DNA from 3 places in the Actinosynnema sp. NPDC053489 genome. Region 2 is predicted to be linked to each of the others. Evidence: riboswitches for the same ligand, from Rfam matches in the RefSeq annotation. Region 2 holds a riboswitch; each other region holds the start of a gene.

What was found. Region 2 has a riboswitch for S-adenosylmethionine ahead of ACIGNX_RS32490 (methionine ABC transporter ATP-binding protein). Riboswitches for the same ligand answer to the same signal wherever they lie in the genome.
Region 1: linked by a shared signal. The riboswitch ahead of ACIGNX_RS21060 (aminotransferase class V-fold PLP-dependent enzyme) and the one ahead of ACIGNX_RS32490 (methionine ABC transporter ATP-binding protein) in region 2 are both predicted to bind S-adenosylmethionine.
Region 3: linked by a shared signal. The riboswitch ahead of thrC (threonine synthase) and the one ahead of ACIGNX_RS32490 (methionine ABC transporter ATP-binding protein) in region 2 are both predicted to bind S-adenosylmethionine.

Annotation. Positions count from the first base shown of each region.
Region 1 covers NZ_JBITXT010000008.1:292,317-299,700, forward strand. The annotation lists gene ACIGNX_RS21020 (snapalysin family zinc-dependent metalloprotease) at 26-592, opposite strand; gene ACIGNX_RS21025 (RNA polymerase sigma factor) at 806-1,372, opposite strand; gene ACIGNX_RS21030 (RNA polymerase sigma factor) at 1,471-2,031, opposite strand; gene ACIGNX_RS21035 (SRPBCC family protein) at 2,100-2,561, opposite strand; gene ACIGNX_RS21040 (TetR/AcrR family transcriptional regulator) at 2,622-3,170, shown strand; gene ACIGNX_RS21045 (DUF167 domain-containing protein) at 3,163-3,444, shown strand; gene ACIGNX_RS21050 (M28 family metallopeptidase) at 3,441-4,388, opposite strand; gene ACIGNX_RS21055 (potassium/proton antiporter) at 4,597-6,078, shown strand; SAM riboswitch class IV at 6,147-6,260, shown strand; gene ACIGNX_RS21060 (aminotransferase class V-fold PLP-dependent enzyme) at 6,296-7,384, shown strand, end outside.
Region 2 covers NZ_JBITXT010000020.1:110,697-118,080, reverse strand. The annotation lists gene metG (methionine--tRNA ligase) at 1-309, shown strand, start outside; gene ACIGNX_RS32505 (TatD family hydrolase) at 306-1,142, shown strand; gene ACIGNX_RS32500 (transglycosylase family protein) at 1,478-2,857, shown strand; gene rsmA (16S rRNA (adenine(1518)-N(6)/adenine(1519)-N(6))-dimethyltransferase RsmA) at 2,868-3,746, shown strand; SAM riboswitch class I at 3,833-3,925, shown strand; gene ACIGNX_RS32490 (methionine ABC transporter ATP-binding protein) at 4,131-5,141, shown strand; gene ACIGNX_RS32485 (methionine ABC transporter permease) at 5,138-5,821, shown strand; gene ACIGNX_RS32480 (MetQ/NlpA family ABC transporter substrate-binding protein) at 5,854-6,660, shown strand; gene ACIGNX_RS32475 (4-(cytidine 5'-diphospho)-2-C-methyl-D-erythritol kinase) at 6,937-7,384, shown strand, end outside.
Region 3 covers NZ_JBITXT010000002.1:338,970-346,353, forward strand. The annotation lists gene ACIGNX_RS04645 (VOC family protein) at 1-210, shown strand, start outside; gene ACIGNX_RS04650 (sulfite exporter TauE/SafE family protein) at 179-982, opposite strand; gene ACIGNX_RS04655 (glycoside hydrolase family 3 N-terminal domain-containing protein) at 1,147-3,426, shown strand; gene rpsT (30S ribosomal protein S20) at 3,553-3,813, shown strand; gene holA (DNA polymerase III subunit delta) at 4,047-5,030, opposite strand; SAM riboswitch class I at 5,126-5,240, shown strand; gene thrC (threonine synthase) at 5,252-6,514, shown strand; partial or broken gene ACIGNX_RS04675 (DNA internalization-related competence protein ComEC/Rec2) at 7,243-7,384, opposite strand, start outside.

The DNA.
Region 1 (7,384 bases), on a different contig from region 2:
CCCCCCCCCCACCCCCGGTTCGCGATCAGCCGACCGCGACGGGGAGCTGCTCGTAGATGACCTTCCACTCGTAGGTGCCCGCGAAGCCGTTGGCCCACAGGCTGTTCACCCGGCTCGCCTCGGTGGAGTTCGGGTAGGCGTTGGTGCAGGAGGTGCCGGGGCCACCGCCGGACATCAGCTCCGAGCAGGGGCCGGAGTAGTGGTCGGGCAGGCCGAGCGCGTGGCCGGTCTCGTGGGCGGTGATGCGCACGACGTAGTACTGCCGCGCCTGGGTGTGGTCGATGAAGATCGTGCCCCGGCCGTGGCCGTCGGTGCTCGCGTACGAGCCGCGCGAGTCGTTGCCCTCGCGGTACCGCAGGGTGGCGGCGGAGGCGTTCTCGACCAGCTGCACGTTGGACACGCGCGAGTTCCAGTTGGCGGCGCCCTGGCGGATGGCGCTGCGGTAGGTGGGGGCGTTGGTGGTGTCGTAGTAGACGGTGACCGCCGCCGCGCTCGGCGGGGCCACGGCCTCCTCGGCCGACGCCTGGCCGCTGACGGGCACCATGACCGCCGCAGCCGCCAACGCCAAGGACAGGAATGCTTTCCTCAACACAGTGGACTCCTCGCTACAGGGGACTTGCAGGGGAAGCCGCGAGGCTCGTGTTCCAACGTAGGGAGCGTTCCTGCGAAGAATCTTCGGGCGTTCGGTTGAATCGGTGCCGAATTCACCGACCGGCTCGGCCTAGTGCCGCTTCCGCAGCGTGACGGGGCCGCCCGGTTTGGGGTGCGGTGCCGGTTTTGCCGACCTGGTGGGGCGCACGCAGGGTCAGCGGATGTCGTCGCGCTCCAACCGCTCCTTGAGTTGGTTCAGACAACGTCCGCGGGTCGGGCCGATGGAGCCGCGCGGCATGGCCAGGGCCTCGGCCACCGCCCGGTACTCGGCGCGGCCCGCCAGCACGGTGAGCCGCAGCAGTTCCTGGCAGCGCCGGGGCAGGGCGTTGAACGCCCGCCACAGCCCGCGGTCCCGGTCGTCGCGCAGGACCTCCGGCTCCGGCAGCCACCGGTCGCCCGGCAGGTCGACGGCGGAGTCGGTGGACAGGGCCGGTCGGCCGTTCAGCTCGCGCCAGGCCCGCCGCGCCTCCCGCCGGGTGGCGACGATCAGCCAGCCGGCCACGGCCCGCGGCTCGGCCAGCCGGTCGAGGTGGCGCAGCAGGCTCAGCCACACGGTCTGCACGACGTCCTCGGCGGTCGCCCGGTCCAGCCCGTTGCCGCGGGCCACGTGCCACACCAGCGGGGTCAGCTCGACCACCAGGGCGTCCAGCGCCGCGCGCGAGCCGGACCGGGCCGCCCGCACCAGGGCCGCCTGCCGGTCGTGCCGCGACGCCTGGGCCATGATCGCGGCCACGCCCAGCTCGTCGGAGCCGGGGTCGTCGGGGATCGCTTCGGCCAGTTCCGCGCGCAGGTGGTCCAGCCGGGGGTCCAGCTCGTCGGTCATGACGTCTCCTTCCCGCGCTGCGAGCCGCGCACCCGCCGCTCCTCGTTGCCGACCTGCTCGCTGACCAGCGCCCGCGCCTGCGACACGTACCGCCGCACGGACGCCCGCCCGCACCCCAGCACGTCGGCGATCTCGTCGTCGGCGAAGTCCCAGAACCGCAGCACCAGCGCGGTGCGCAGGTGGTCCGGCAGGTTCGCGACGGCGGCCAGCGTGCTGACCAGTTCGTGCCACGTCTCGGCGTCCCGCTGCCGCGGCACCAGGATCCGGTACGTGCCGCTCTGGCGGGCGACCACCTCGTCGGTGAGGTCGCCCGGCCGCTCCCGCCGGCGGGCCTGGTCCACCAGCAGGTTGCGGATCGTCCTGACCAGCCAAGCACGTCTGGACCCGGGCGCGATCACCGGCCAGTTGCGCCAGGCGGCGACGAACGCCTCCTGCACCGCGGACTCGTGGTCCAGGTGCGGTGACATCACGGCCGCGAAGCGGAACAGGCGGGTGCGCTCCCGGTGGTAGAAGTCGCTGAAGCCGGCCGCGTGCTCGTCGGGGTGCTCCGGCGCCACGAGCCCTCCCCCCTCTGGTCCCGGTAACGGGTAGACGGACGAGACCGGGGGTTGTGGAGGAAATCCGGTCAGGCGGGTCGCCGGGCGCCCCTCCGGGCCGCCGCGCGCAGCAGCCGCACCCACGTCGACCACCGGGCCGGGTGGACGGGCGGGTGGCCGGCGGCGCGGGCCGCGTTGTCGAGCAGGTCTTCGATGAGGGCGTCGTGCAACCACCGCACGGCCAGCGGCCACCACAGCCGCATCAGGCCGCGCGGCCGACCGGTCAGAGTGTGCCGCAACCCGCCCGGGACCGCTTCCAGGACGTGCGTCCCCGCCACGCCCGTGGTGGGCCCGAAGGCGAACTCGGCCCGCCGGCCCGGTTCGTGCGCGGTGCAGCGGTAGCGGACGAAGCCGTGGCCGCCGTCCGCGCCGACGCCGAGCGGCCGGTCGAGCACCAGCGGCGGCCACCGGTCGGCCGGCCACAGCTCGACCACCCGGTCGACCAGGTTCGCGCCGTCGGGGATCCGCCTGGTGTGCACGTTGTGGATCATCGCCACGCACCTTCCGTACGCAACCGCATGGTCTGTCACCGTACGGTAGCGTACGGAGGCATGGCACGGCGGACGCGCGACGACTGGACCGGAGTGGCGCTGCGGGCGCTGGCGGAGGGCGGGGTGGCGGCGGTCGCCGTCGAACCGCTCGCGGCGCGCCTCGGCGCGACCAAGGGCAGCGCCTACTGGCACTTCCCCAACCGGGAGGCCCTGCTCACCGCCACCCTCGAGCGCTGGGAGCGCGAGCACACCGAGGCCGTGATCGAGCTGGTCGAGTCGGTGTCGGAGCCCCTGGAGCGGCTGCGGCTGCTGTTCGGCACCGTGCTGGAGGACGTGCGGCACAGCGCGGTCGAGCTGGCGATGCTCGCCGCCAAGGACGACCCGGCCGTGGCGCCGGTGCTCGCGCGCGTCACCGGTCGCCGCATCGGCTACCTGGAGGAGATGTTCACCCTGCTGGGGTTCGAGCCCGACGTGGCCCACCGGAGGGCCGTGCTCGCCTACTCGGTCTACCTGGGGCAGGCCCAGCTGCTCGCGTCGAGCCCCGGGCTGGTCGCGGGGCGGCGGGCGCTGCTGGAGGAGACGCTCCGGGTGGTGCTGAGCCGTGGGTGAGCCGTTCCGGTTCGGCGTCCGGGTCAAGCCGGGCGCGAGGCGCGAGGCCGTCGGCGGCCGGTGGGGCGACGGCGCGCTGGTCGTCGCGGTGGCCGCGCCCGCGGTGGAGGGCAAGGCGAACGAGGCCGTCCGCAGGGCGCTGGCGGCGGCGTTCGGCGTGCGCCGGCAGGACGTGGCGGTGGTCGCGGGCGAGCGCGGCCGGGACAAGGTCGTGCAGGTCGACCCCGCCCCGGCCGGTGCCGCCGAGGTGCTGGCGCGGTTGCTGGGCGGTTAGGCCGCCAGCGCCCACACCGCGTGCGCGATGGCGTCGGTGTTGCGGTCCAGCGCGGTCGCGTTCACGTTGGACGAGGTGTCGCAGGAGCGGTGGTAGCAGCGGTCGAACGCCACGCCCGACGAGCCGCCCCACTTCTGCGCCTGGGCGGCGGTCTTGATGCCCTCCGCGCCGGTGAACGTGCCGCCGACCGGGATGCCGGCCCGCGCGAAGGCCGCGTGGTCGGACCGGCCGCCCACGCTGGTCAGCTCGGTCTGCACGCCGATCCCGGTGAAGTAGTTCTGGAGCGTCTGCTGGAGCGCCAGCGAGCCCGAGGGCTGCCCGGACGCGCTGTAGACGAAGTAGCCCGGGTTCGGCGAGCCGATCATGTCGAAGTTGAGGTAGGCGTCGATCCGCGAGCGGTCGGTCGTGGACAGCGAGTTGACGTAGTAGGTCGAGCCGACCAGGCCCAGCTCCTCCGCGCCCCACCAGGCGAAGCGCAGGTGCTTGGTGGGCTGGAAGCCGCTGGACCGCACGGCCAGCGCGACCTCCAGCAGGCCGGACGAGCCGGTGCCGTTGTCGTTGATGCCCGGACCGGCGGTCACGCTGTCGAGGTGGCCGCCCGCCATCACCACGTTGTCGAGGTCGCCGCCGGGCCAGTCGGCGACGAGGTTGTAACCGGTGGCGCCGCTGCTGGTGAACGACTGGACCCGGGTGGTGTACCCGGCGGCGTCCAGCTTGGACTTGATCCAGTTCACCGAGGCGAGGTAGCCGGAGCGGCCGTGCGCCCGGTTGCCGCCGTTCGCGGTGGCGATGCTCTGGAGCTGGGCGAGGTCGGCCTGGACGGCGGAGACCGGGATGTTCGGCGCCGCGAGGGTGGACGGCGGCGCGGCGGAGGCCGAGCCGAGGCCGGAGCCGAGGAGCGCGCCGGTGGCGACCAGCGCGGTGGAGATCGTTCGCAACTTCACGGTGTCTCCCGCAGGGTGGTGTCGCTCGGAAGGGACAGGGAGAAGACGGACCGGGGCGGCGGACCCGGTCGTCAACATGCACGGCTCCGCGTGGTCGTCGCTAGCGACGTTCGGCTGGTGACGCTCCGTGCGCTGCCGGATTCGTCCATTTCGGTGTCGCCGGGGAGAATGACCCCGTCGGGTGACGGATCTGCGGCCTGGAGGTCGAGTGGGCGATGTGACGGGCTACCTGGGCGTCACCGCGGCGGTCCTGCTGATCTCGGTCGTCGCGGTCCGGGTCTCGATCCGGCTCGGCCTGCCGTCCCTCCTGCTCTACCTCGGCATCGGCGTGCTGCTCGGCGAGGCCGTGCTCGGCATCCAGTTCGAGGACGCCGGCCTCACCCGCTCGCTCGGCACGGTCGCGCTCGTGCTGATCCTCACCGAGGGCGGGCTGACCACCCGGTGGACCGCGGTGCGGCCCGCGCTGGGCCTGGGCATCGCGCTGTCCACGGTCGCGGTGGGCGTGAGCATCGCGGTCACCGGGTTCGGGCTGCACTTCCTGCTCGACATGGACTGGCGCACGGCCCTGCTGTGGGGCGCGGTGCTGTCGTCCACCGACGCGGCCGCCGTGTTCAGCGTGCTGCGGGGCGTCGGGGTGGGCAAGCGGCTGATCGGCTCGCTGGAGCTGGAGTCGGGCATCAACGACGCCCCCGTCTACATCGCCGTCGTGCTGCTGGCCGCGCCCGACCCGATCACCTGGACCGCGCCGCTGCTCATGGTCTACGAGCTGGTCGCCGGCGCGGTGATCGGCATCGTGCTGGGCCGGCTCGGCGGCACGGGGTTGCGCCGGGCCGCGCTGCCGGCGACCGGCCTGTACCCGCTGGCCACGGTCGCGGTGTGCCTGCTCGCCTACACCGCGGGCGACCTCGCGCACGCGTCCGGCTTCCTCGCCGTCTACACCGCCGCCCTCGTGCTCGGCAACGCCCGCCTGCCGCACCGGGCCGACACCCTCTCGTTCGCCGAGGGCCTGGGCTGGATCGCGCAGATCGGCCTGTTCGTGCTGCTGGGCCTGTACGCCTCGCCGGAGCGGGTGCTCGACGCGCTGGTGCCCGCCCTGGTCGCCGGCGGCGTGCTGGTGCTGCTGGCCCGGCCGCTGTCGGTGCTGTGCGCGGCGCTGCCGTTCCGGGTGCCGTGGCGGGAGCAGGTGTTCATCTCGTGGTCCGGGCTGCGCGGCGCGGTGCCGATCGTGTTCGCCCTGATACCGCTGATCGGCCGGGTGCCGGGTGCGCAGCAGCTGGTCGACGCGGTGTTCGTGCTGGTCGTGGTGCTGACCGTGGTGCAGGGCACGACCCTGCCGTGGCTCGCCAAGTGGCTGAAGCTGGTCAAGTCGGGCGAGGCGCGCGAGGTGCAGGTGGACTCGTCGGCGCTGGACGCGCTCGGCGCGGAGCTGATCCAGGTCCGCATCCAGCCCGGCTCCAAGCTGCACGGCGTGTACCTGTCCGAGCTGCGGCTGCCGCCCGGCTCGTCGGTGAGCCTCGTGGTGCGCGACGAGGACGGGTTCACCCCCGTGCCGACGACCCGGTTGCAGGAGCACGACCAACTGCTGGTGGTCTGCACCGAGGCCGCGCGCACCGCCACCGAGCAGCGCATCCGGGCCGTCGACCGGGCGGGCCGGTTCGCCCGCTGGAAGGGCGACGTCGGGCTGCCGTGACGGCCGTGCTCCCAGGATGTGAACGCCCCTCGACGGGAGCGCGCGCCCTCGGTTAACTTCGAGGCGAAGGTCATGAGTGCCAGCGCGAAGCCCAGGCTCGCTGGCCGGCAACCCTCCAACCGCGGTGGGGTGCCCCTGGTGAGGACCTGGCCGGCGCGCAGGGCGTCCGGCAAGCGCGGGCTCCCTCCGGTGGGGTCCCGGACCCCTGGAGGGCGTCATGACCGTCGCAGTTCCCCGCACCACCGCCGTCCTGCCCCCGGTCGTCGGCTCGGCGCTGCGCGTGCCGCTGGTGACCGGCGAGCGCGTCGAGTACGCCAACCTCGACCACGCGGCCAGCGCGCCGTGCCTGGAGCAGGTGCGCGACGCGGTGGACGAGGTGCTGCCCTGGTACGCCAGCGTGCACCGGGGCGCGGGCTTCGCCTCGCAGGTCAGCACGAAGGTCTACGAGCAGGCCCGCACCTCGGTCCGCCGGTTCCTCAACGCCCGCGACAGCGATGCCGTCGTGTTCACCCGCAACACCACCGACGCGCTGAACCTGCTGGCGCGGAGCCTGCCCCGGCGCACGGCCGTGGTCCTGTTCGACACCGAGCACCACGCGGCGCTGCTGCCGTGGCGCGGCCCGAACGTGCACCGCCTGCGCACCCCGGCCTCGCCCGCCCAGGCGGTGCTGGACCTCGACCGGGCGCTGCGCGCGGCCCCGGTCGGCCCGCGGCTGGTCGTGGTGACCGGCGCGTCCAACGTCACCGGCGAGATCTGGCCGGTGGCCGAGCTGGCCCGGGTGGCCCGCGCGCACGGCGCCCGCGTCGCGCTGGACGCGGCCCAGCTCGCGCCGCACCGGCCGGTGGACGTGCGGGCGCTCGACGTCGACTACACCGTGCTGTCGGGCCACAAGGTCTACGCGCCGTTCGGCGCGGGCGTGCTGGTCGGCCGGTCCGACTGGTTGCAGGCCGCCGAGCCGTACCTGGTCGGCGGCGGCGCGACGGCCCGCGTCACCGACCACGGCGACCGGCTCGGCGTGGCCTGGTCCGCCGTGCCGGAGCGGCACGAGGCGGGCACGCCGAACGTGGTGGGCGTGCACGCGCTCGCCGTGGCGTGCGACGTGCTGGGCAGGCACTGGGAGCAGACCACCGGGCACGAGCGCGCCCTGCTGGCCCGGCTGCGCGCGGGCCTGCGGACCGTCCCGGGCGTGCACGAGCTGGCGCTGTTCGGCCCGGAGCACGACCGGGTGGGCGTGGTGAGCTTCACCGTCGGCGGCCAGGACGCCGGCTACCTGGCCGCGGCGCTGTCCGCCGAGCACGGCGTCGGC
Region 2 (7,384 bases):
CTGCAGGTCGTGCAGGACGCCAACGCCCTGCTGACGCCGTTCCTGCCGCACTCCGCGCAGAAGGTGCACGAGGCGCTGGGCGGCACGGGCGTGTGGGCGGCCCAGCCGGAGCTGACCGACGTCGCCGACCTGGACGTGCCCGACCGCGAGTACCCGGTGCTGACCGGCGACTACGCGGCCGAGCAGGCCACCTGGGCGTCCACCCCGATCGAGGTGGGCAGGCCGCTGGCCAAGCCGGCGCCGCTGTTCGCGAAGCTCGACCCCGAACTGGGTGAGACCGGGCCCGAGTGGGCCCCGATCGTCAGGTGACGAAGGCGCGCGGCGAGCGACCACCGGTCCCGGAGGCCCTGCCGGTGCCGGTGGTCGACGCCCACACCCACCTGGACGCGTGCGGCGCGACGACGCCCGAGCAGGTCCGCGAGGTCGTCGACCGGGCCGCCGCGGCGGGCGTGGACCGGGTGGTCACCGTCGCCGACGACCTCGACTCCGCCCGGTGGGCCGCCGAGGCCGCCACCTGGGACGACCGGGTGTTCGCCGCCGTCGCCCTGCACCCGACCCGCACCTCGGCGTTCGGCGAGGCGGAGCGGGCCGAGCTGGAGCGCCTCGCCGTGCTGCCCCGCGTCGTCGCGATCGGCGAGACCGGGTTGGACTACTACTGGGACTACGCGCCGAAGGCCGCCCAGCACGAGGCGTTCCGGTGGCACGTCGACCTCGCCAAGCGGGTCGGCAAGCCGTTGATGATCCACGACCGGGACGCGCACGACGACATCCTCGCGGTGCTCGACTCCGAGGGCGCGCCGGAGACCGTGGTCTTCCACTGCTTCTCCGGCGACCTCGCCTTCGCGCGCGCGTGCGTGGAGCGCGGGTTCGTGCTGTCGTTCTCCGGCACCGCGACCTTCCGCAACGCCCACGCCCTGCGGGAAGCCGCACTGTGGACGCCGGAGGACCACGTGCTCGTGGAGACCGACGCGCCGTTCCTCACGCCCCACCCGTACCGAGGTCGCCCGAACGAGCCGTACTGCGTGAACTACACGCTCCGGGACCTGGCGACGCTGCGTGAGGTCGACCTCGGCGAGTTCGCCGCCAAGATCACCCGAACCGCCGAACGCGTCTTCGGTCTTCGTGACGCGGCGAAGTCGTAATCGTTGTTGCGACGAATGGCTGACCCGCTTGCTCCGCACCTGGGGTGACCGAACTCACAGACATCACGAGGGTGTTTGCACAACCCCCTCGCACCCGTTACGGTCCCGTGACCGTGCCCCGTGTCTCGATCTCGGGGCGCACCCGCGGTCGGGGCGGGTCACGTTGACACCAGAAGCGCCAGGACGTCACACGCACAGGAGTTGCCGGAGATCACCAGCTGACCACCGACACCCACCGTGCGCGTCGCCGGACTTCGCGCCTTCAGGAGGTATGGCACCCCGTGAACTCGTTCAACGAGGACACCGACTGGTTTACACCCGTGCAGCCGGCACCGATGACCGGTGTCGACGTCCTGGACAGACCCGGGCCGCCGTCCGAGTGGGACACCGCGGTGTTCACCATCACCCCGGACGACGTCCTGGGTGTGCTGGGCCCCGACGCCGACGCGCTGCTGGCGAGCGCGAACGTCGACGTCGACGAGCTGATCCGGCTGATCAACGCCGAGACCACGCTCCTGCCGCCGATCATCATCCCCGACGAGGTCTCCCAGGACCGGGTCGCGGGCGGCCTGGCCGCCGAGCAGCCGAGCGCCCCGCCCGCCGCCCTGGTCGAAGCCGCGGGGAAGTGGAAGCGGCGCTTCCTGAAGGCGGCGGTGGCCACCGTGCTGGTGACCATCTCCGGCGGCGGCGCCACCGCGATCGCGATGGACAAGTCCGTCACGGTCGACGTGGACGGCGAGGCCCACACCGTCCGGACCTACGAGTCGACCGTCGGCGAGATCCTCGCCGACGAGGGCATCACGATCGGCGAGCACGACGCGCTCAGCCCGTCCCCCCAGGCGAAGGTGGGCGACGGCGGCAAGATCTCGCTGGACCGCGGCCGGCTGGTGAAGGCGACGGTCGACGGCGAGCAGCGCGAGGGCTGGGTCCGGTCCGTGACCGTGGACGAGGCGCTCGACCAGCTGCGGATCGACGACGAGGGCGCGTGGGTCTCCCACGACCGCGGCATGGACGTCCCGCTCGACGGCCTCTCGCTGGAGGTCAAGAGCCTCAAGACCATCACGCTCTACGACGGCGGCAACGAGCCCCGCAAGATCCGCACGACGGCCGTGACCGTGGACGAGCTGCTGCGCGCCGAGAACCTGTCGCTGGGCCCCGAGGACAAGATCGAGTCGGCGCTGGACCTGCGCGTCACCAACGGCGCCGAGGTCCACATCACCCGCACCGGGGTGTCGGTGATCAACGCGACGGAGGCCGTGCAGCCGCCCGTCGAGGAGATCAAGGACGACACGCTCCTGAAGGGCCAGAAGGAGGTCCTGGAGCCCGGTGAGGCAGGCGAGCAGATCGTCACCTACCGCGTCACCGTGAAGAACGGCGCCGAGGTCGGCCGCGAGAAGCTGGGCGCGAAGGTCACCAAGGAGCCGAAGCCGAAGAAGGTCAAGGTCGGCACGAAGCTCCCGCCGGACGGCGAGGTGTGGGACCGGCTGGCCAACTGCGAGGCGACCGGCAACTGGGCCATCAACACCGGCAACGGCTACTACGGCGGTTTGCAGTTCAACAAGGGCACGTGGGACGCCTACGGCGGCTCCCAGTACGCCGCCTACCCGCACCAGGCGACCCGCGAGCAGCAGATCGCCGTGGCGACCAAGGTGCGCGACGCCCGCGGCGGCTACTCGGCGTGGCCCCACTGCCAGCAGAAGCTGGGCCTGCCGTAACAATGTGTCGGTGACTGAGGATTCGACGTCGGCCGGGCCGGGGAGCCACCTCCTCGGCCCGGCCGACGTTCGCAGGTTGGCCGCCGAGCTGGACGTCCGCCCCACCAAGAAGCTGGGGCAGAACTTCGTGCACGACCCGAACACGGTGCGGCGCATCGTGTCGGCGGCCGGCCTGCGCCCCGACGACGTGGTGCTCGAAGTGGGCCCCGGCCTCGGCTCCCTCACGCTGGCCCTGCTGCCCTCCTGCCGCGCCCTGGTGGCCGTGGAGATCGACGGGGTCCTCGCGCAACGCCTGCCCGTCACCGTGGCCGAGCGCGCGCCCTCCCTGGCGGACCGCCTCAGCGTGGTGCACGAGGACGCCCTGCGCGTCACGCCCGAGCAGCTGCCCGTGCCGCCCACCGCCCTCGTGGCGAACCTGCCCTACAACGTCGCCGTGCCCGTGGTGCTGCACCTGCTGGCCGCGCTGCCGTCGTTGCGCACGGGCCTGGTGATGGTGCAGTCCGAGGTGGCCGATCGGATGGCCGCCGCGCCCGGCAGCAAGGTCTACGGCGTGCCCAGCGTCAAGCTCGCCTGGTACGCCGACGCCCGACGCGCCGGTCCGGTGTCACGGTCGGTGTTCTGGCCGGTACCCAACGTGGACTCCGCGCTCGTCGCGTTCGACCGCCACGACCCTCTGTCCACCGTGGACCCGAAGCTGCTGTTCTCGTTGGTGGACGCGGCTTTCGCGCAGCGGCGCAAGATGCTGCGCGGCGCGCTGTCCGGGTGGGCCGGTTCGGCAGCCGACGCCGAGCGGCTCCTCGTCGCCGCGGGGGTCGATCCGGCGCTGCGCGGCGAACAACTGGCCGTCAGTGACTTCATCCGGATAGCCGAGGCCGCCTCTACTCGATAGTCGTTGATCTTTCGGCCGAAAGTGTGATTTGCCGGACGATCCGGTTTCAGGCTTGCGTCGGGCGGGTCGCGTCAGGTCTACTCGTGTTGCCATCCCGAGCGGCCGAGAGACCTGGCTCCACGACGCCGCAGCAACCACCCCCCCATGGGGGCAGGTGCTTCAGCCAGGATCGATGGAGGATCACGTGCCCAGGATGCGAATGCTCACCAGACGGCGGGTCGTCGACCACGGCCGGCGCACGTCCTCGGGCTGTCGCAGCTTCTAGGAAGCCCTGAGCGCCTTCGGATTCCTCGCGTCCTTCCCTTTCAGGACACCTTTCTGAGCTGAGCCGCCGGTCACGCACGCCATGAGCGTGCGCTGCCGCATGCTGTCGTGGAGCGAAACGTGATCACTGTCGAGAACCTCACCAAGACCTTCCCCGGGAGTACCGGGCAGGTTCGCGCGCTGGACGGCGTGAACCTGGACGTCGCCTCGGGCACCGTGCTCGGCGTCGTCGGCCCCAGCGGGGCGGGCAAGTCCACCCTGGCCCGGTGCGTCGCGCTCCTGGAGCGCCCCGACAGCGGCGCGATCCGCGTCGACGGCACCGACCTCGTCTCCCTCGACGGCACCGCGCTGCGGGCCGCCCGCCGGCAGATCGGCGTTGTGCCGCAAGGGGATTCCCTGCTGCGCCAGCGCACCGCCGCGGGCAACGTCGCGCTGCCGCTGGAGGCCGCGGGCGTGGCCGGGCCGCAGCGCCGCACCCGCGTCGCCGAGCTGCTCGACCTCGTGGGCCTGACCGACAAGGCGGGCTCCTACCCGGACCAGCTCTCCGGCGGCCAGCGCCAGCGGATCGCGGTCGCCCGCGCCCTCGCCGCGTCGCCGTCCGTGCTGCTGGCCGACGAACCGACCTCCGCCCTGGACCCCGACACCACCGGCTCGGTGCTCACCGTGCTGGACCGGGCGCGCGCCGAGCTGGGCGTCACGGTGCTCGTGGTCACGCACGACATGGGCGTGGTCCGCAAGATCTGCGACGACGTCGCGGTGCTGGAGGACGGGCGCGTGGTGGAGCACGGCAAGGTGCTCGACCTGGTGTCCGACGCGGCGAGCCGCACGGCCTCGTCGCTGCTGCCCGCCGTGGACCAGAACCCGGCGCTGGAGGGCTCGTTCGACCGGGTCGCGGACGTCGTGCTGATCGGCTTCGCGGCCGTCGGCGCGCTCCTGCCGGAGGCCGGCAGCCGGTTCGGCGTCGAGCTGAACCTGCTCGGCGGCGGCCTGACCCGGCTGGGCGAGACGCCGGTCGCGCGGTTCCGCGTCGGCCTGAAGGGTGAGCGCGCCGACTCGGCGCTGGAGTGGATCTCGGAGGCGGGCGGCTCCGTGCGCCGGACCCTCTCGGGTCCGCAGGGAGTAGCTGCGTGAGGTCTGCAACACCCTGGTCCACCGTGTTCGACGACGTGCTGCTCGCCACCGGTGAGACGTTGTACATGGTGGTCGTCTCCACCCTGATCGCCGTTCTGCTCGGGGCACCGGTCGGCATCTGGCTCCAGCTCACCGCTCCCGGTGGGCTGAAGCCCCGACCGGTGCTCCACAAAGTGCTCGGGTTCGTCGTGGATCTGGGCCGCTCCATGCCGTTCCTGGTCCTGCTGGTGGTGCTCACCTCGCTGACCAGGCTGCTGCTCGGCAGCACCATCGGACCCACGGCGGCGATCGTGCCGCTGGCCGTCGGCGCGATCCCGTTCGTCGGCAGGCTGGTCCAGAACGTGCTGGCCGAGGTGCACGTGTCGGTGGTCGAGGCCGCCGTCACGACCGGTTCGTCCACGCTGCGGATCGTGCGCAGCGTGCTGCTCCGCGAGTCGTTGCCCGCGCTGGTCAACGCCGTCGGCGTGACCGCGATCGCGCTGCTCGGCTACTCGGCCATGGCCGGGGTGGTCGGCGGCGGCGGGCTCGGCGACCTCGCCGTGCGCATGGGGTACCAGCGGTTCAACGACCGCTACCTGTGGAGCACGGTCGTCGTGCTGGCGATCATCGCCACCGCGATCCAGTTCACCACCAACCGCGTGGCCCGCGGCGTCGACCGCCGCCGCACCGCCTCCGTCTGATCGCTGTTCCCCTCCCTCACCTAAGGAATGAAATGCGCATTCGTGCTGCCCTGCTGGCCGTGCTGCTGACCGCGGTGGGCTGCGGTAGTGCCGACAAGGGGGCCGCGTCCGACCCGAACGCGCCCCTCAAGGTCGGCGTGAGCCCCGTCCCGCACGCCCAGGTGCTCCAGTACGTCGCGGACAACCTCGCCGCGTCGAAGGGCCTCAAGATCGAGGTCGTGGAGTTCACCGACTACGTGCAGCCGAACACGGCGCTGGTCGACGGGTCGCTGGACGCGAACTACTTCCAGACCGTGCCGTACCTCGACACGTTCAAGACCGAGAGCGGCGCGAAGCTGGAGTGGATCGGGCCGGTGCACATCGAGCCGCTGGGCGTGTACTCGAAGAAGCACAAGTCGCTGGCCGACCTGCCGTCCGGCGCGCGCGTGGCCGTGGCGAACGACGCCACCAACGAGGCGCGCGGCCTGAAGCTGCTCCAGGACAACGGGCTGATCAAGGTCAAGGCGGGCGCGGAGAAGACGGCGACCATCCGGGACATCGCGGAGAACCCGCGCAACCTGGAGTTCGTCGAGCTGGAGGCCGCCCAGCTGCCCCGCTCGCTGGACGACACCGACGCGTCCGTGGTGAACGGCAACTACGCGATCGACGCCGGCCTCAAGCCCGCGTCCGACGCCCTGGTGCTGGAGAAGGCGGAGGGCAACCCGAACGCGAACGGCCTGGTCACGCGGGCCGAGCTGAAGGACGACCAGCGGATCAAGGACCTGCTGGCGCTGCTCCAGTCGCAGGAGGTCAAGGACTACATCAAGCAGACCTTCTCGGGCTCCGTCCTCCCGGTCTGACCGAGAGCCGCCCCCTCACGTCGCGTGAGTCGTCCCCTCGCGTCGCGTGAGTCCTACGCTCGCGTCGCGTGAGTCCTACGTCCAGGACCCGAGAGTCCTACACCCAGGACCCCCGAGTTCAACGCCCAGCCGCCCCGGCCGACCGGCCGGGGCGGCTGCGCCGTGCCCGCCGCACGCCCGCCCCGCGGCCCGTCGGCACCGGCACGGCGTCCCTTCCGCCGCAGGTCAGGGGTCGGTTGGCGCGAACCACCCGAAAACGCCCGTAGGCTGCATGGCGTGCTCGCAGTCGTCCCACCACCGGTCACCGTCCGCGTCCCGGCCAAGGTCAACCTGCACCTGGCCGTGGGCGACCTCCGCGCGGACGGCTACCACGACCTGGTGACGATCTTCCAGGCCCTGTCCCTGACCGACGAGGTCACCGTCGCCATCGCCGAGGACCCCGGCGTCGAGGTGCACGGCGAGGGCGCGGACTCGGTGCCGACCGGGGCGTCCAACCTGGCCTGGCGGGCGGTGCGGGTGCTCGCCCAGCACGTCGGCCGCGACCCCGAGGACCCGAAGGTCCGCGTCGTCATCCGCAAGTCCATCCCGGTCGCCGGCGGCATGGCCGGTGGCAGCGCGGACGCCGCCGCCACGCTCGTCGGCCTGGCCTCGCTGTGGCGGTTGGAGATCAACCGCGACGAGCTGGCCGACCTCGCGGGCGGGATCGGCGCGGACGTCCCGTTCG
Region 3 (7,384 bases), on a different contig from region 2:
TCCAACGACATCCCGGCCGAGATCCCGCCGCACTGGATGACCTACTTCGCGGTCGCCGACGCCGACGCGGCGGCCAGGAGGGTGGTCGAGCTGGGCGGCGTCACGGTCGGCGACGTGGTCGAGTCGCGGTTCGGCCGGTTCACCACGGTCGGCGACCCGATGGGCGCGACGTTCCGGGTCATCCAACCGCCGCCTTCCACCCCAGACTGACCACCAGCGCCACCACGACGGTGAGGAACACCCGGCGCACGAACGCCGACCCGCGCCGGACCGCCAGCCGCGCGCCGAACACCGCGCCGGCCACGTTGCACAGCGCGAGCACCACGCCCAAGCCCCACAACACCTTGCCCGCCGGGACGAAGTACAGCAGGGCACCCAGGTTCGTGGCCACGTTCACGACCTTGGCCGTGGCCGAGGCGCGCAGGAACGCGAACCCGACCAGGCCCACGAGCAGGAACACGAGGAATGCGCCCGTACCGGGTCCGGCCAGGCCGTCGTAGAAGCCGATCACCGCCCCGCCCACGGCCATCACGCCGATCTGCGCGAAGCGCGGGAACCTCGGCTCCTCGGCCACGCCCAGCTCCGGCTTGCGCCACGTGTAGAGGCCGACGCCGACGAGCGCGACGAGCACCACGCCGTTCAGCACCCCGGGCGGCAGCGCGCCCGCGAACGCCGCGCCGCCCACGGCCCCGGCGAACGCCGCCACCGCCATCGGCACCGCCGACGTCCAGTCGACCGGGGTCTGGCGGGCGTAGGTGCGCACCGCGGCCGCCGTGCCGACCACGGCGGCGACCTTGTTGGTGGCCAGCGCGTACAGCGGCTGGCCACCGGGGGCGATGAGCAGCAGCGCGGGCAGCTGCACGAGCCCGCCGCCCCCCACCACCGCGTCGACCGCGCCCGCGAGGGCGGCGGCCAGGCAGAGGAACAGCAGGGCGGCGAGAGAGATCTGGCCGAAGCCGGGCCAGTCGAGGGCGGCGGTCACCCGTCCAGCGTAATAGGACGCTTGTACCGATTTTGAGCAGGACGTTCTCCGCCGCAGGTCCGCGATGTGGGAACGCTCCCAAATAGCCCGTTCAGCCCTGTTGTGCGCCAGATCACGCGGGAAGGGTGATCCCCGGCGTTCCCGATCCACGCAGGAGGTTCTCGGTGTTGAGATCCCGCAAGCGGACCGCGGTGGCGGCGCTGGTCGCGGTGGCCCTCTTGGTCACCGGCGCGCAGGCGAGCGGCATCATCGAGCCGTCCGGACAGGACTACCAGGACGCGCGGGCGCCGGTCGACCGCCGGGTCGACAGCCTCCTCAGGCGGATGACCCTGGAGGAGAAGGTCGGCCAGATGACCCAGATCCGGCTGGGCAAGCTGCGCGGCAACTGCGAGTGGAACCCCGGTCCGCTGCGCGAGGACTGCATGAAGGCCGTGCTGGAGGACGCGAAGGTCGGCTCCATCCTGTCCGGCGGCGGGGACGCGCCGAACCCGAACACGCCCCGCGCGTGGGCGGAGATGACCAACGCCGTCCAGAAGTACGCGCTGGACCACAGCAGGCTGCGCATCCCGCTGATCTACGGCGCGGACGGCGTGCACGGCCACTCGAACGTGCTCAGCGCCACCATGTTCCCCCACCAGATCGGCCTGGGCGCCACGTGGGACCCGCAGCTGCTGGAGCAGCTCGGCGCGTCCACCGGCCGGGCCATGCGCGCCACCGGCGTGTTCTGGAACTTCGCGCCGGTGTCCGACATCGCCCGCGACACCCGCTGGGGCCGCTACTACGAGACCTACGGCGAGGACCCGGTGCTGGCCGGCACGCTGGCGGCGGCGAACGTGCGGGGGCAGCAGTCCGAGCCGACCGACGGCACTGCCCGGCTCACCGCGACGGCCAAGCACTTCGCGGGCTACTCCGAGCCGTTCAACGGCCACGACCGGGCGCCCGCGCAACTGCCCGTCCGGTACCTCCAGGACACCGTGCTGCCCGCGTTCCAGCCGCAGTTCGACGCGGGCGTCGGCACCGTGATGATCAATTCGGGCGCGGTGAACGGCGTGCCCGCGCACGCGTCCAAGTACCTGCTGACCACCCAGTTGCGCGACCGGATGGGGTTCCGGGGCGTGGCGGTCACCGACTGGGAGGACATCCGGTTCCTGGTCGACCGCTACCACGTGGCGGCCGACTACGAGGAGGCCATCGCGATGGCCGTCAACGCGGGCGTGGACATGGCGATGGAGCCCTCCGACGCGGCCGGGTTCACCGCGGGGCTGCTCGCGGGCGTGCGCGGCGGCGCGATCCCCGGCAAGCGGATCGACGAGGCCGTGCGGCGTATCCTGAAGCTCAAGTTCGGCCTCGGGCTGTTCGAGAAGCCGTTCGTGGACGTCGAGAAGGCCGACGCGATCGTCAACGGCGCGGACCGGGCGCTGGCCCGCCGGGCGGCGGCGGAGAGCGCCGTGCTGCTGCGCAACGACGGCGTGCTGCCACTGTCGACCGGCGCGCGCAAGCTCGTGGTGACCGGTGACGCGGCCGACTCCGTGGCCCGCCAGCTGGGCGGCTGGTCGGTCGGCTGGCAAGGCGTGCCCGCCGGGTCGCCGCCGCCGCAGGCGGTGACCGTGCTCCAGGGCATCAAGGCCGCCGCGCCGTCCGCGAACGTGGTGGGCGCTCCGACCCAGGCGGACGCCGTGGCTCAGGCCGCCGACGCCGACGCCGTGGTGGTCGTGCTCGGCGAGGACCCCGGCGCGGAGGGCGAGGCGGACACCGAGGAGCCCGCGCTGACGGCCGAGCAGCAGGGCCTGGTGGCCGCGGTGCGCGCGACGGGCAAGCCGGTCGTGGTGGTGCTGCTGACCGGCCGGCCGCAGGTGCTCGGCGCGGTGGCGGACGCCCCGGCGCTGGTCGCGGGCTGGCTGCCGGGCTCGGAGGGCGGCGGCGCGATCGCCGACGTGCTGTTCGGCGAGGTGAACCCGAGCGGGAAGCTGCCGGTGTCGTGGCCCAAGTCGGTCGGCGACCAGCCGTTCTCCTACGACCAGCTGCGCGGGGCGAACACGGTGGCGGGCTCGGGGTACGACCCGGCGTTCGCGTTCGGGCACGGCCTGTCGTACACGACGTTCACCACGTCCGCGCCGACGGTGAAGTCCGCGGAGGTGCGGCGGGAGGACCGGGTGACCGTGTCGGTGACCGTGGCCAACACCGGTTCGCGGGACGGCGCGCTGGTCGTGCCCGTGTACGTGCACCAGCCGGTGAGCAAGGTGCTCACACCGGACAAGCGCCTGGTCGGCTTCACCCGCGTGGCGTTGAAGGCGGGCGAGTCGCGGGCGGTCGAGGTGGCGTTCGACGTGCGGCGGCTCGCCGTGACGCCGGGTGACGTCGACGGCACGGACAAGCCGGAGGTCGCCAAGGGCGGTTACGAGGTCGTGGTCGGCGACGGGAGGGCTCGATTCACGGTGCGGTGAGCTGCCCTGATATCCTTCTCCGCCGTACCGCGCGGCATTCCGCTGTGGAGGAAGACCGCCCCTCGCGGGGCGGAGCCGGTGACAGGCGCGGTGCGACTCCGAGACCGAGGAAAAGGTGGCTTTCGCGTGGCGAACATCAAGTCCCAGCTGAAGCGGATCAAGACGAACGAGAAGGCGCGCCTGCGCAACAAGGCCGTCAAGTCGTCCCTCAAGACCGCGATCCGCAAGTTCCGTGAGGCCGCCGAGGCCGGTGACAAGGAGAAGGCCGTCGCGCTGGCGCGGGAGGCTTCCCGCAAGCTCGACAAGGCCGTCACCAAGGGCGTCATCCACGCCAACCAGGCCGCCAACAAGAAGTCGGCGCTGGCGCGGCGCGCCAACCAGATCTGATCTGGTCCGACGTCGAAGCGCCGCCCATCCCGCACGGGGTGGGCGGCGCTTTTTCGTGCCTGCGCGTTCGCGCGCCGTCCCCGCGCCCCCCGGCCGCACCACCGCTCGTTCAGCACTACTCGTCCAGCGCCGCTCGCTCAGCACCACTCGTCCAGCGCCGCCCGCCCAGCGCCGCTCGCTCAGCACCACTCGTCCAGCGCCGCCCGCCCAGCACCGCGTCGCGGCTCCGCGTCTCAGCGCCGCTCGTAAGCCGCGACGATCTTGAGCACGGCCCGCTCCAGGGCGTAGCCGGAGTCGGCCGCGACCCCCTTGACGTCGGCGTTCAGGTCCGCGACCACCGCCATCGCCGCCGCGAGCCCCCGGTCCTCCCAGCCACGCGACTGGCCCTGGGCCTTCTTCACCTTCCACGGCGGCATGCCCAGCTCTCCCGCCAGCTTGAACGGGTCGCCGCGACCGACCGCCGACACCCGCGCGATCGTCCGCACCGCGTCGGCCAGCGCGTCGGCGACCAGCACGTGCGGCACGCCGAGCTGGAGCGCCCACCGCAGCGCCTCCAGCGCACCGGCCCGGTCGCCCATCACGGCCTTCTCCGCCACCGCGAACCCGGTCACCTCGGCCCGGCCCCGGTGGTAGCGGCGAACGGCCTCGGCGTCGACCTTGCCACCCGTGTCCGCGACGAGCTGCGACGCCGCCGCCGCCAACTCGCGCAGGTCCGACCCGACCGCCTCGATCAGCGCCGCGACGGCCTCCGGATCGGCCTTCCCGCCACCCGCCGCGCGGATCTCGTTGCGCACGAACGCCTCGCGGTCCGCCGCCTTGGTGATCTTCGGGCACTCGGTGACCCGCGCGCCGGCCTTGCGCAGCGCCGCCGGCAGCTCCTTGGCCACCTTGCTGCGCCCGCCGCCACTGTGGACGACCACCAGCGTCACCCCGTCCGCCGGCGCCTTGGCGTAGGCGACGACGGCGTCGGCGATCTCCTTGCCGCACTCCTGCGCGGCCTCCAGCGCGACCACCCGCCCCTCGGCGAACAGCGACGGGCTGACCAGTTCGGCCAGCTCGGGAGGGGTGAGATCGGTCACGCGGACCCGGGTCAGGTCCGCCTGCGGGTCGGCCTTGCGCGCCACCGCCAACGCACCGCGCACCGCGCGCTCGACCAGCAACTCCTCCTCGCCGACGACCAGGTGCACGGCGTCGGGCGTCTCAGCGGGCGCACTCACGCCGCGATCCTCCCACGGCCGACCGACGTCCGGATGGTGGACGTCTCTGGCTACGGATCGGGATCGTGACGTAAGTTGAAGCCACAACTGAATACCGCTCATCCAGAGGGGCAGAGGGATCGGCCCGAAGAAGCCCCGGCAACCCGTCGCGCAGCGTCCGCTGTGCGACCACGGTGCCAATTCCGACCCGCGACGCGGGAAAGATGAGGAGATACCTCGCGATGACTTCTGTCACTGTGCCCTCGGCCACCACCTCCTTCGACCTCGGTCCCGCTCGCGCGCTGTCGTGTCGCGAATGCGGCCACGAGACGCCGCTCGCCGCCGAATACGCCTGTCTCGAGTGTTTCGGGCCGCTGGAAGTGGCCTACGACTTCGGCCGGGTCCGCCGCGAGGACATCGAGGCGGGCCCCCGGTCCATCTGGCGCTACCGCAGCCTGCTCCCCGTGCCCTCCACCGTCGAGTCGCACCCCAACACCAACCCCGGCGGCACCCGCCTGGTCGAGGCCGACCGCCTCGCCAAGGCCCTCGGCGTGCGCAAGGTGTGGGTGAAGGACGACACCGGCAACCCGACCCACTCCTTCAAGGACCGCGTCGTCGGCGTCGCCCTCGCCGCCGCCCGTGAACTGGGCTTCAAGGTCCTGGCCTGCCCGTCCACCGGCAACCTGGCCAACGCCGTCGCCGCCGCCGCGGCCCGCGCGGGTTGGCGGTCGGTGGTGCTGGTGCCGTCCACGCTGGAGCAGGCGAAGATCCTCATGACCGCCGTCTACGACGGCAACCTGATCACCGTCGACGGCAACTACGACGACGTGAACCGGCTGGCGCAGGAACTGGCCGCCGAGCACGAGGACTGGGCGTTCGTCAACGTCAACGTCCGCCCCTACTACGCCGAGGGCTCCAAGACGCTCGGGTACGAGGTCGCCGAGCAGCTCGGCTGGCGGCTGCCCGACCAGGTCGTGGTGCCCATCGCCTCCGGCTCGCAGTTGACCAAGGTCGACAAGGCGTTCCGCGAACTGGGCGAACTGGACCTGGTCGACCAGACCCCGTACCGCGTGTTCGGCGCGCAGGCCACCGGCTGCTCCCCCGTCGCGTCCGCCTTCAAGGCCGGCCACGACGTGGTCACCCCCGTCCGCCCGGACACCATCGCCCGCTCGCTGGCGATCGGCGCGCCCGCCGACGGCCCCTACGTGCTGGACGCCGTCCGCCGCACCAACGGCGCGATCGAGGACGTCACCGACGAAGAGGTGGTCGAGGGCATCCGCCTGCTGGCCCGGACCGAGGGCATCTTCGCCGAAACCGCCGGCGGCGTCACCGTCGCGACCGCGAAGAAGCTCATCGAGACCGGCCAACTGGACCCGGACGGCGAGACGGTGCTCCTGATCACCGGCGACGGCCTGAAGACCCTGGACGCCCTGGGCGACCGGGTGGGCCCCCGCGCCAACGTCCCCCCGTCCGCCGAGGCCGTCCTGAAGGCCCTCCAGGACTGACCCCACCGGACCACCCGGTCGGGGACCGACCCACGGATGCCGGCCCCCGGCCGACCGTCCGCCCGGCGGTGCGGCCGGCCCCGGTGCGTCGGCGCTCCGGACCGCGGCGGCCAGCGACTCGGCAGCGGTCGAAGCTTTGGCGGCGGCCGGGTTGTGGGGTACCGGTCCGTTGGCAGGGCGCTCGTCGGGGGCGGTTCGGGTGGTGGCCGTGGTGTCGTCGTGGTGGCGGTCACAGGGCGATCCTCGAGGAGCGCAGCCAACCCGTTCGGGGGAAGGCAGCCAGTTCCGGCAGGACGTGCGGGCCGACCGGTTCGGTGATCACCCGCCACGCGGTCAGCAGTTGTGGCCACGGACGTTCCGCCTTGTCCTGGTTGTAGCGCTCCGAGTGCCATTCCTCCGGGGGTATGACGAGGTCGGCGTCGAACAGCGCGTCGGCGACCAGGCGGTAGGCCGAGTCCGCCGACGGCACCTGCGCCATGCGGACCACGCCGACGACGGTCGCCCTGGCCACGACGCCGCGACCGCCGCCGCCGGGCAGGTCCTCGCACACGTAGTAGGTGAAAGCGGGCCGCAGTTCGTCGCGCGGCCAGGGTTGGGCGGTGTAGCCGGGCTGCCACAGCGCCCACGCCACGGCCCGGTTGTCGCCTCGCGGCGACCAGCCGGAGTGCAATCGGATCCACACGTCGTTCCTCATGGTTCTCCCCTTGTCCGTTGTTCGAATCCGCGCCGCCCCTGCGGGCGACCCTCGGCCCGTCCGGGCCTGCCAGGACGGCCGTGTCGCCGTCCCGGTCCGTGCGCAGCACCAGCGCGCCCTGGCGCGCCAACGCGTCGACCAGCACCCGGCTGGGGTGGCCGTAGCGGTTGCCCGCC